DNA from 3 places in the Agathobaculum ammoniilyticum genome. Region 1 is predicted to be linked to each of the others. Evidence: riboswitches for the same ligand, from Rfam matches in the RefSeq annotation. Region 1 holds a riboswitch; each other region holds the start of a gene.
The links. Region 1 has a riboswitch for FMN ahead of ribD (bifunctional diaminohydroxyphosphoribosylaminopyrimidine deaminase/5-amino-6-(5-phosphoribosylamino)uracil reductase RibD). Riboswitches for the same ligand answer to the same signal wherever they lie in the genome.
Positions count from the first base shown of each region.

Region 2: linked by a shared signal. The riboswitch ahead of OCV66_RS10180 (MATE family efflux transporter) and the one ahead of ribD (bifunctional diaminohydroxyphosphoribosylaminopyrimidine deaminase/5-amino-6-(5-phosphoribosylamino)uracil reductase RibD) in region 1 are both predicted to bind FMN.
Region 3: linked by a shared signal. The riboswitch ahead of OCV66_RS01320 (ECF transporter S component) and the one ahead of ribD (bifunctional diaminohydroxyphosphoribosylaminopyrimidine deaminase/5-amino-6-(5-phosphoribosylamino)uracil reductase RibD) in region 1 are both predicted to bind FMN.

Region 1 covers NZ_JAOQJE010000004.1:167,930-171,177, reverse strand. Annotated here, with positions in the region: gene OCV66_RS06255 (riboflavin synthase) at 1-14, opposite strand, end outside; gene ribD (bifunctional diaminohydroxyphosphoribosylaminopyrimidine deaminase/5-amino-6-(5-phosphoribosylamino)uracil reductase RibD) at 1-1,093, opposite strand, end outside; FMN riboswitch at 1,248-1,375, opposite strand; gene OCV66_RS06245 (ammonium transporter) at 1,530-3,248, opposite strand, start outside.
Region 2 covers NZ_JAOQJE010000008.1:108,294-111,541, forward strand. Annotated here, with positions in the region: gene OCV66_RS10175 (Mov34/MPN/PAD-1 family protein) at 1-1,300, opposite strand, end outside; FMN riboswitch at 1,592-1,702, shown strand; gene OCV66_RS10180 (MATE family efflux transporter) at 1,849-3,228, shown strand.
Region 3 covers NZ_JAOQJE010000001.1:270,718-273,965, reverse strand. Annotated here, with positions in the region: gene holA (DNA polymerase III subunit delta) at 1-760, shown strand, start outside; gene OCV66_RS01325 (toprim domain-containing protein) at 757-1,368, shown strand; FMN riboswitch at 1,414-1,546, shown strand; gene OCV66_RS01320 (ECF transporter S component) at 1,636-2,253, shown strand; gene OCV66_RS01315 (metallophosphoesterase) at 2,324-3,169, shown strand.

The DNA.
Region 1 (3,248 bases):
AGTCCTGTGAACATGGCAGGTATCCCTCCAACAAAAAGTCCTCTCCAACCGGCTCGGCGGTCAGACCGGTCAGACGCCACGCATCTGCCATCCGAGCAAGCCCCTGCCCGCCGGCCGGCGTCCTGGCCGTGCTACCGCCGAGCAGCTTGGGCGCGATATACGCCTGCACCTTGCGGACGATGCCGGCTTCCAGCGCGGCGAACGCCAGCGTCGTGCCGCCCTCCAGCAGGATACTGTCCACGCCGCGCGCGCCGAGCTGCCGCATCAGCTCGCGCAGATCGACCCGTCCATCCCGCTCCCCGCAGAGCAGGATCTGCGCGCCCGCCTTTTTGAGCGCGGCAGCCCGCTCATTCCAGCCGACTGCCGCGATTATGGTCGGTATCTCGCCCGCGCTTTGGATCAGGCGGCTGTCCAGCGGTGTGCGCGCCCGACTGTCGCACACAATGCGCAGCGGATCACGCCCGCCAGGTATGCGGCAGGTGAGCAGCGGATCGTCCGCCAGCACCGTGTCCACGCCCACCATGATTGCGGAAAGCTGCCCGCGCACCTCATGCACTCTGCACCGTGCGGCCTCCCCGCTCACCCAACGGCTGTCGCCCGAAGCGGACGCAGTCTTGCCGTCCAGCGTCATCGCGTATTTATACACGACAAACGGCGTCCGGTGCTGGATAAAGTGGAAAAACACTTCATTCAGCCGCCAGCACTCCTGTTCCAGCACGCCGGTCTCGACCTCCACGCCCGCCTCGCGCAGCAGGCGCACCCCTTTCCCGTCGACGAGCGGATTAGGGTCCGTGCATCCGACCACCACGCGGGCGATACCCCGCTCCAAAATCGCGTCCGTGCAGGGCGGCGTGCGGCCCCAGTGGCAGCAAGGCTCCAGCGTGACATACAGCGTCGCACCCGCGGGGTCCTCCGTGCAGGCAGCCAGCGCATTTCGCTCCGCATGCGGCCCGCCGCACGTCTCATGCCATCCCTCGCCGATCACGCGCCCGCCGCGGGCGATCACACAGCCCACCATCGGATTCGGGCTGACCCGTCCCGCACCGCGCCGCGCCAGCTCGAGCGCCCTGCGCATCAGAAGCTCCTCTTGCAAACGGCATCATCTCCCAATAAAAAATGTCCCGAAAGCCGCAGACTTCCGGGACATATATGGCGCGCCGCCAAACAAAAAATCCTGAAACGCCGCGCGACGTTTCAGGACGGTAAACAAGCGAATCAAACAAAGGGGCATCCCCCTTTTGCTTTCACACTTTCTTCTTTCATCCAGACTATACTGTCGGCCTCGGAGTTCCACCGAGTCATGCTTCCGCCGGAAAGGCGTCCGCTCGCGGGCTGTACCGCCGGTAGGGAATTGCACCCTGCCCTGAAGAAATCTGTTTATTCGGTTTTCCTGCAGAAAGCTTTCTGCTCTTTCAGTATACACCCTTCCCCACAAAATGCAAGCATAAATTTTCATCTGGCCTCCGGTTTCTGCAGAAAGTGAGACAGAGCAGCCGCCCTGTCCCACTGTTCCGGCTTGTTCCCCTCGATCAGTCGTCGTACTGCAGCGCGTCGTAGCCCTCCGCGCCCGTGCGCACCTTGACCGCGTTTTCCACATCGTACACAAATATCTTTCCGTCGCCGATGTGGCCGGTGTACAGCACCTTTTTGGCCGTTTCGATCACAGTCTCGACCGGCACCTTGGATACCACGATCTCCATCTTGATCTTGGGCAGCAGCGTCACGTCCACCTCCGCGCCGCGGTAGTACTCGGGCGCGCCTTTCTGCGTGCCGCAACCGACCACATTGGTCACGGTCATGCCCGCAATGCCGATCTCGTTCATCGCGTTTTTCAGCACCTCGAATTTGGACTGCTTGGCAAGGATGACCACCTTGCTCAGCTTGTGTCCGCCGCTGGACGCTTCGGATGTAATCTTAGTGACCGGCACCGCCTGAGCGGGCGCGGCCGCGGCCGCAGCCGCTTCCCCTGTGTCGTCCTGCGCCGCCTTGGTACCCAGCACGGACGGAACCACCGGCATAAAGTCCGCATAGGCGGAGGGCAGGCCGTGCTCGGGCTTGTCAAGGCCCATGATCTCTTCGGCCTCGCTGACGCGCAGGCCGACCGTATGCTTGATGATCTGGAACACCACGGTCATCGTGACCGCGACCCACGCGATCACCACGGCCATGCCGAGCGCCTGGATGGCCAGCGCGTGCCAGCCGCCGCCGTAGAACAGGCCGACCGGCGCCACGTCGTTCGTACCGTAGGCGTAGTAGCCGAACAGGCCGACCATCAGCGTGCCGGTCGCGCCGCACAGGCCGTGTACACCGACCGCGCCAACCGGATCGTCCACCTTGAGCTTCTGGTCGATGAATTCAATGCCGAACACCACCACAAAGCCCGCAATGATGCCGATGATGGCTGCGCCGAAAGGTGTTACCGTGTCGCAGCCCGCCGTGATGGCTACCAGGCCGGCCAGCGAGCCGTTGAGCGTCATGGAAACGTCCGGCTTCTTGTAGCGCACCCAGGTCACGCACATAACCGTGACTGTCGCGACCGCCGCCGCCATGTTGGTGGTGACGAACACGCGCGCCGCGGTTTCAGCCGCGCCGTTCGACAGCGCGACTGTCGAGCCGCCGTTGAAGCCGAACCAGCAGAACCACAGAATAAACACGCCCAGCGCGCCTAGGGTCAGCGAGTGGCCGGGGATCGCGCGCGCCTTGCCGTCCTTGGTGTACTTGCCGATACGCGGGCCGAGGATGGCCGCGCCCACGAACGCCGCTACGCCGCCGACCATGTGTACCGCAGTCGAACCGGCGAAGTCATGGAAGCCAAGCTCGGCGAGCCAGCCACCGCCCCAGATCCAGTGACCGGAGATCGGGTAGATCACCGCCGATATGACCATGGAATAGATGCAGTAGGCCGAGAACTTGGTGCGTTCGGCCATGGAGCCGGACACGATGGTCGCGGCGGTGGCACAGAATACGGTCTGGAAGATCAGCGTCGTCCAGTCGTAGCCTTCGCCGACCACACCGTCCGCCAGAAGGTCAAAGCCGCCGAACACGCCGTTCATCGAACCGAACATGATGCCAAATCCGACCAGCCAGAAGATCGGCGTACCGAGTGAAAAGTCCATCAGGTTTTTCATGATGATGTTGCCCGCGTTCTTAGCCCGGGTAAAGCCGGTTTCCACCATCGCGAAGCCCGCCTGCATGAAGAACACCAGTGCGGCTCCGACCAGCGTCCACCCAGTATCCATCGAGGCGGC
Region 2 (3,248 bases), on a different contig from region 1:
ACCGGTCCAGGCGGCCGATGACCATGTACAGGCGCGTGGCCTGTTCGTCTGCATCGTCTGTACGGGAAAAACGGGCGGCCATCGTGTTATGCGAGTGCACGTCCATGACGTGCAGGTACCGCTCCGGGTCCGGCTGCTGCGAGAGGTCTGTCTCCACGCTGGCCTTATCAATGCGCTGCGGCGGGACGTGCAGGACGTATTGGCGTCCCTGCCGGTCCCACAGTACGTTGACCAGCGCCTCTACATCCCTGCCGCAGTCCACGCACACGCGCCGGAAAAATGCGATGATCTGCGCGAGCAGAGCCGCTGGGAGTCGGGGCAGGCTCATATGGAAGCCTGACCGGACGCCCTCCAGCTCCGCAATATGCTGGGACGGCGCGATAAATGTGCCGATCCCGTTGCGGCGCATTTCGTATACCCTGCCGTCCTGTGCGGGGATGTATGCGATAGCCTTATCCGACTGCTCCGCCTGTTCTGTGCTGCAGAACAGCCCCTTGTAGCCTGGGAAGCGCAGCACGCCCTTTTTCTGGGCCGTGACCGTAGGCTTGACGGTACATACCGGATCCCTGTCCTTTTCCTTCAGCTTTTTCAGTGCGTCCTTAAATTTCCTGCCCTTTTCGATTTTGGCCTTTGTCTCGAAGATACTCGCGTCCGCGCTGGATACCCGCTCCGTGATACCGGCGTAGCCCACAGTCCAGGACACATGGCTGCGTGCTTCGAGCTCAGGGCAGTCCGCGGACATTTTGACGCGGAGCTGTTCAAAGGTCATGGCGGGGTCTGTGATATCCTCCCGGATAGAGCCGTACTCGAATACAGGGGCGGCGTTGGCCAGCCGTGCGAGGCGCGCCTCCACACCGTCCTCCGCGACCGCGCCAAACAGGTCTATGACCTGGCCGGCCGCGGGCTGCGGGGTGGGCGCTGCTGCAGGCTGCTGTACTGGTGCAGTGGGGGCTGCCTGCGTTACGGGGCCTGCTGTCTGTTGTACCGCCTGCGGTGCAGGAACGGGGCCTGTCTGCGGCGTTTGCTGCATACTGGGCTGCCCTGCGCGGTTCGGCACAGCCTGGGGTGGCTGCATCTGCGGCTGGGCCTGCTCCACCTGCTGGGGAATGGGCTGCGGCTGCGCTTCCGGAGCTGCGGCCGGCTGGCTTTCAACCGGCACTGGCTGGGGCTGCATCGTCTGCGCTGATGCGGGTATCTGATCCCCAAGGTCTAACGGCGGGAGTGCGGAACCGAAAAGCTCCTCCAGGCTATTTCCGGTCCCAGGATCCATTCCGTTCATGCTGTTGTTCTGTTCGCTCATAGTCTTTTTCCTCCATTCTCGGTTTTGACGCAAAAAAAGACCATACAGTATCCGATAGTGGATTCTGCATGGTCTAAGTCAGGTGATGAATCAAGTACGGAGCTGGTGTGCGGTCCAGACAGGCAGACTGCCTCCTGGGCGGGTTACTCTGACACGAATTACTCTGACCTGATTTCTCCTTTAATATAGCACGGCTTACCTGCTTTGGAAAGATGAAATGTTTTTACCCTTATTTAGGAAAATTTCCATTGACACAGGTGGGGAAGGTGTGCTATCCTAAAGCAAAAGAAATGTTTTCTTCGGAAACGAGGTATTCTCTACTGGCGGTCAAAGCCCGCGAGCCATGCGCTGATTCGGTGAAAGTCCGAAGCCAACAGTTGGTCTGGATGGGAGAAGAAAGAGGTTGCGGCGTGTCACCGGCGGCCTCCCATCCCCTTGTTGTCTGGAACGTGAGTTTGGGATGGCATCCGGCGGCCCTGAGATTAGGGGCGTATCCGGGTGCTTTTTGCTACCCGTCTGCCCTGCCGTGGAAGAAAGGAGCGGGAGCTATGGAACAACCCCAACGGAAACAGAATCCCCTAGAGACCGAACCCATCGGCCGTCTGATACGTCGGTACTCGATCCCCACAGCCCTGACCCTGATGGTCAACTACTTGTACAACATTGTGGATCAGATCTTTGTCGGCCAGGGGGTGGGGGTCATGGGGATGGCCGCCACCAACGTGGCCTTTCCCCTGACCATTGTCACCATTGCCTTGGCACTGATGATCGGGGACGGCTGCGCGGCGAATATGAGCCTCTGCCTGGGCCGCCGGCAGCAAGAGGAGGCGGACCGGACCGCCAGCCATACCGTGACCCTGCTGGTGGCCGCGGGGGTTTTTCTGGCGGTGGGGGGAAGCCTGTTTGCCCAGCAGATTGTCCTGTTGTTCGGGGCCACGGAGACGGCCTTTCAGGCGTCTCTGGATTATACCCAGATCATCGTCTGGGGGCTGCCCTTCCTGCTCTTCAGCTCTGCTCTCACGGCCATCATTCGGGCGGACGGCAACCCCAAATACACCATGAAGTGCATGATTTTAGGGGCGGTGATCAACACGGTGCTGGACCCTGTTTTCATTTTCGGTCTGCACATGGGGGTGGTGGGGGCCGCCATTGCCACCGTCATTGGACAGGTGGCGGCTGGCGGTCTGTGCCTAGTCTATCTGCGGCGGCTTCAGTCGGTGCGGATTCGCCGGGCCTGGCTGCGTCCCACGGCGGCCCTCACGGGCCGGATTTTTAAGCTGGGCATCCCCAGTTTCCTCACGCAGATTATGACCGCTGCCGTCCAGGTGACCATGAACAACCTGATGACCCGGTATGGGGCCCAGACGGCCTATGGCGGGGATGTGGCGCTTTCGGTTTATGGCATGGTGATGAAGGTGTACCAGATTGCCCACGCCATGCTCGTGGGGGTGTCCTCAGCCACCCAGCCCATCAACGGCTACAATTTCGGCGCCAAACGGTATGACCGGGTGCGAGCTACCTACCGTATGGCGGCCACCATTGCGCTGGTGGTGTCCGTGGGCTGGTTTGCGGTCTATCAGCTCTTCCCCCGGGCCATTGGCACATTGTTTGTCTCAGGGGACCCAGTGTACCTAGATGCCTGCCAGCACATCTTCCGAGTTTACATGCTGGCCTTTTTCCTCTATGGGATTCACATGGCTACCGCCTCCTTTTTCCAGGGGATTGGGAAGCCCGTGCAGGCTCTGGCCATTCCCTCAATCCGGCAGGCTGTGGTGCTGATTCCCCTGACACTGCTGCTGTCCCAGACCTTTGGCTTCAATGGGGCGCTTCTGGCAGCCCCCGTTGCCGACGTGGTTTCCTTTCTCCTCTCCCTGGTGTTGGTACTGCGGGAGTTCCGGCGTTGGAAAAAACAGGGTTGGCTCTCGTAAGCCGGTGGAGACGGAACCAA
Region 3 (3,248 bases), on a different contig from region 1:
GGCCGGATTTGGTGATTTACTGCCCGAGATGCTCAGCGATCTGCCGGACTATGTATGCTTGGTGTTTTATTATGACATTTTGGAGGGCAAGCTCGATAAACGGACAAAGCTCTATAAAACGCTTGAGAAAACCGCCTGCATCGCGGAATGCAGCCGTTTGGAGGAGAATGAGCTGGTTGCATGGATTGAGCGGCGGGTCCGGTCGCTTGGCTGCACGATTACCTCGGATAACGCTTCATACCTGATATTCCTGTGCGGAAATTCGATGACCAATCTGGCCGGCGAAATCGATAAGGCGGCCGCGCATACGACAACAGGGGAGATCCGCAAATATAATATCGACGCGGTATGCTCGCCGGTTCTGGACGCGGTTATTTTCGATCTGACGGATGCGATCACGGCGGGTAAATTCGACAGGGCGGTTTCTCTGGTAGGCGAGCTGATTGCGCAAAAAAACAATGAGGTTATGATTTTCACGACCATTACGCGCCACATTCAGCGTCTATACGGCGCTAAGCTGTGTGAGAGCGCAAGGGGAGGGGAGCGGCTGCTGATGGAGCTGATCGGCTCCAAATCGCCGTACTATGCCCGACAGATACAGAATGCCGCGCGCCGCGTTTCACTCGACTGGCTGCGACAGGCGGCGTCTCTTTGCGCGCAGACGGATACCGCGCTGAAAGGGAGCGCTGTCGACCGGCAGAAGCAGATCGAGCTGACCCTGCTTGCGCTTGCATCCGCGCAGAAGGGGGAGCGTGCATGATCCGTATTCGGGAAGCGATCCTTGTAGAGGGACGATATGATATCAATACGCTCAAACAGGTGGTGGATACCGTTGTATTAGAGACCGGCGGCTTCCGTATCTTCCATGACAAGGACCGGCTGAAGCTGCTGCGGCGTATCGCGCAGGCACGCGGGTTGATTGTCCTGACGGATAGCGATGGAGCGGGCTTTGTGATCCGGAATTATCTGAAAGGCGTACTGCCTCGGGATCGCATCAAGCAGGCGTATGTACCGGATGTTTGGGGAAAGGAAAAACGCAAGCGGCACGCTTCCAAAGAGGGCAAACTCGGCGTCGAAGGAATGCGGCCGGATATTCTGTGCGACGCGCTGCGCAGGGCTGGTGCGACCTTTCTGGATGGGGAGGCGCAAAAAGGGAGGGATACCTCCGATAGCCCGATCACGAAAGCGGATTTCTATACATGGGGACTGACCGGTCGGACTGACAGTGCAGCGCGGCGGCAGCGGCTCCTGCAGGAGCTGGCGCTGCCCGCGCATATGACGGCCAACGCACTGCTGGAATTTATCAATGCAGTCGGAACACGGCAGGAAATTGAGGCTATCCTGCAGCATTTTTCTGAAAACCATTGACAAAACCATCCTAATTGACCTATAATAAAAGCGTAAATTAAATCAGTTCTGTTTCAGGGCGGAGTGAAAGTCTCCACCGGCAGTATACAGGGCGTTGTTCCTGATAGTCTGCGAGCCGCAAGGCATGATGGGTGTGAATCCCAACCGACGGTTATAGTCCGGATGAAAGAAACAGGTGTATCTCGGTACGTCTGCAAGCCCTTGGAGATTTCCAAGGGCTTTTTATTTACCCAACCAAACAGAACTCCTTACAAAGGAGACAGAACCATGACAAAAGCAAGCAAGATCACCTATACCGCCGTATTTGCGGCAATCGCTACCGTTCTTATGTATTTTGAATTCCCGATCCCGTTTATGCCGCCGTTTCTCAAAGTGGACCTTTCCGGAGCGGTGGTCCTGATCGGCGCGTTTATTTTTGGAATTGGCCCGGCGATTACCATGATCGGTATCAAGGATCTGATTCATTTAACACAGAGCCAAACGGCCGGTTCGGGAGAATTGGCGGATTTCCTGATGCTTTCCACCCTGGTGATTGTTGCTGTGTTGCTTTATCGCATGCACAAAAGCCGTAAATTTGCGGTTATCGGCTGCGCCGTCGGCGCGGTGGCCATGGCCTGCATGGGGATGCTGACCAACTATTTTCTCATTATTCCGTTTTATGTGAACGGAATGGGGTGGAATCTGGATGCGATATTCCAGATGTGCGCTGCGGTCAATCCTGCGATTGATGGGATGAGTGCATACTTGTTGTTTGGCATATTGCCGTTCAATCTGATTAAGGGGGTAATTTTGACGGTGATTACGATGCTGGCTTACAAAAAGCTTAGCGTATTTATTAAATCCAAACAGATTGACCTGCATCATAAAAGCCAGCAGGTGGGCTGAACCAAAAAGCGCGGAGGGGAGAGGACCTGCCGCGCTTTTTTAATAAATAAAGAAAAAAGGAGTCCCAGTAATGAAAAGAAAACGGATATTGTCCGCTGTCCTGATGTGCGCGGTCGGCGTGGGGATATGCGGCCTATATTGCGGATTGATGCCACGTCGCTATACGGTGTCAACGCCCAAACTCAACGCAGAGGAAAGGCTGCGAATCGTCATGCTTTCCGACCTGCACAGCTATGTTTACGGAAATGACCAGACACCGCTTCTTCGCAGGGTGAAGGAGCTGCAGCCGGATATTATCGCACTATGCGGCGATATTGTTGACGATAAACAACCGCAGGACGGCGCAAAGCTGCTGCTAAAACAGATTACAGAAATCGCGCCATGCTATTATGTATCCGGCAATCATGAATATTGGAGCAGTGAGCCGGAGCAGATATTCCGGATGATAGAGTCCTATGGAATACACGTCTTACATAATGAACGGGAGCGTATAACAGTGGACGGCCGAGAATATGTGATCTGCGGTGTGGATGATCCGGCAGCCTATGGCGACCGCGTGCCAAGCTCATATGGGAATGCAGCGTCCTACCGGAAAGCGCTGCAAAGTTTTGACGACCTGTTCAAGGATGATGCGTTTCATATCCTGCTGGCGCACCGTCCGGAATATATAGAGGAATACGCTGCGCATCCGTTTGATTTAACGCTTTGCGGTCATGCACACGGCGGCCAATGGAGAATCCCGTATATCATGAATGGTCTGATTGCGCCCAATCAAGGCTTTTTTCCGGAATACGCCGGTGGCCAGTATCAAATTGGTGCTATGACGGAAATTGTGGGACGCGGCCTGGTATTGGATTGGAAGCCCCGTGTTTTTAATCCGCCGGAGATTGTCGTCGTTGATATCGCTCCCCAATAGAGAGGGTGCTTTCTAAAAAGAAGATACATACAATTATACAAAAGAAAAGTTTTGTATAATTGAGGGAGGGTGAAAAGAA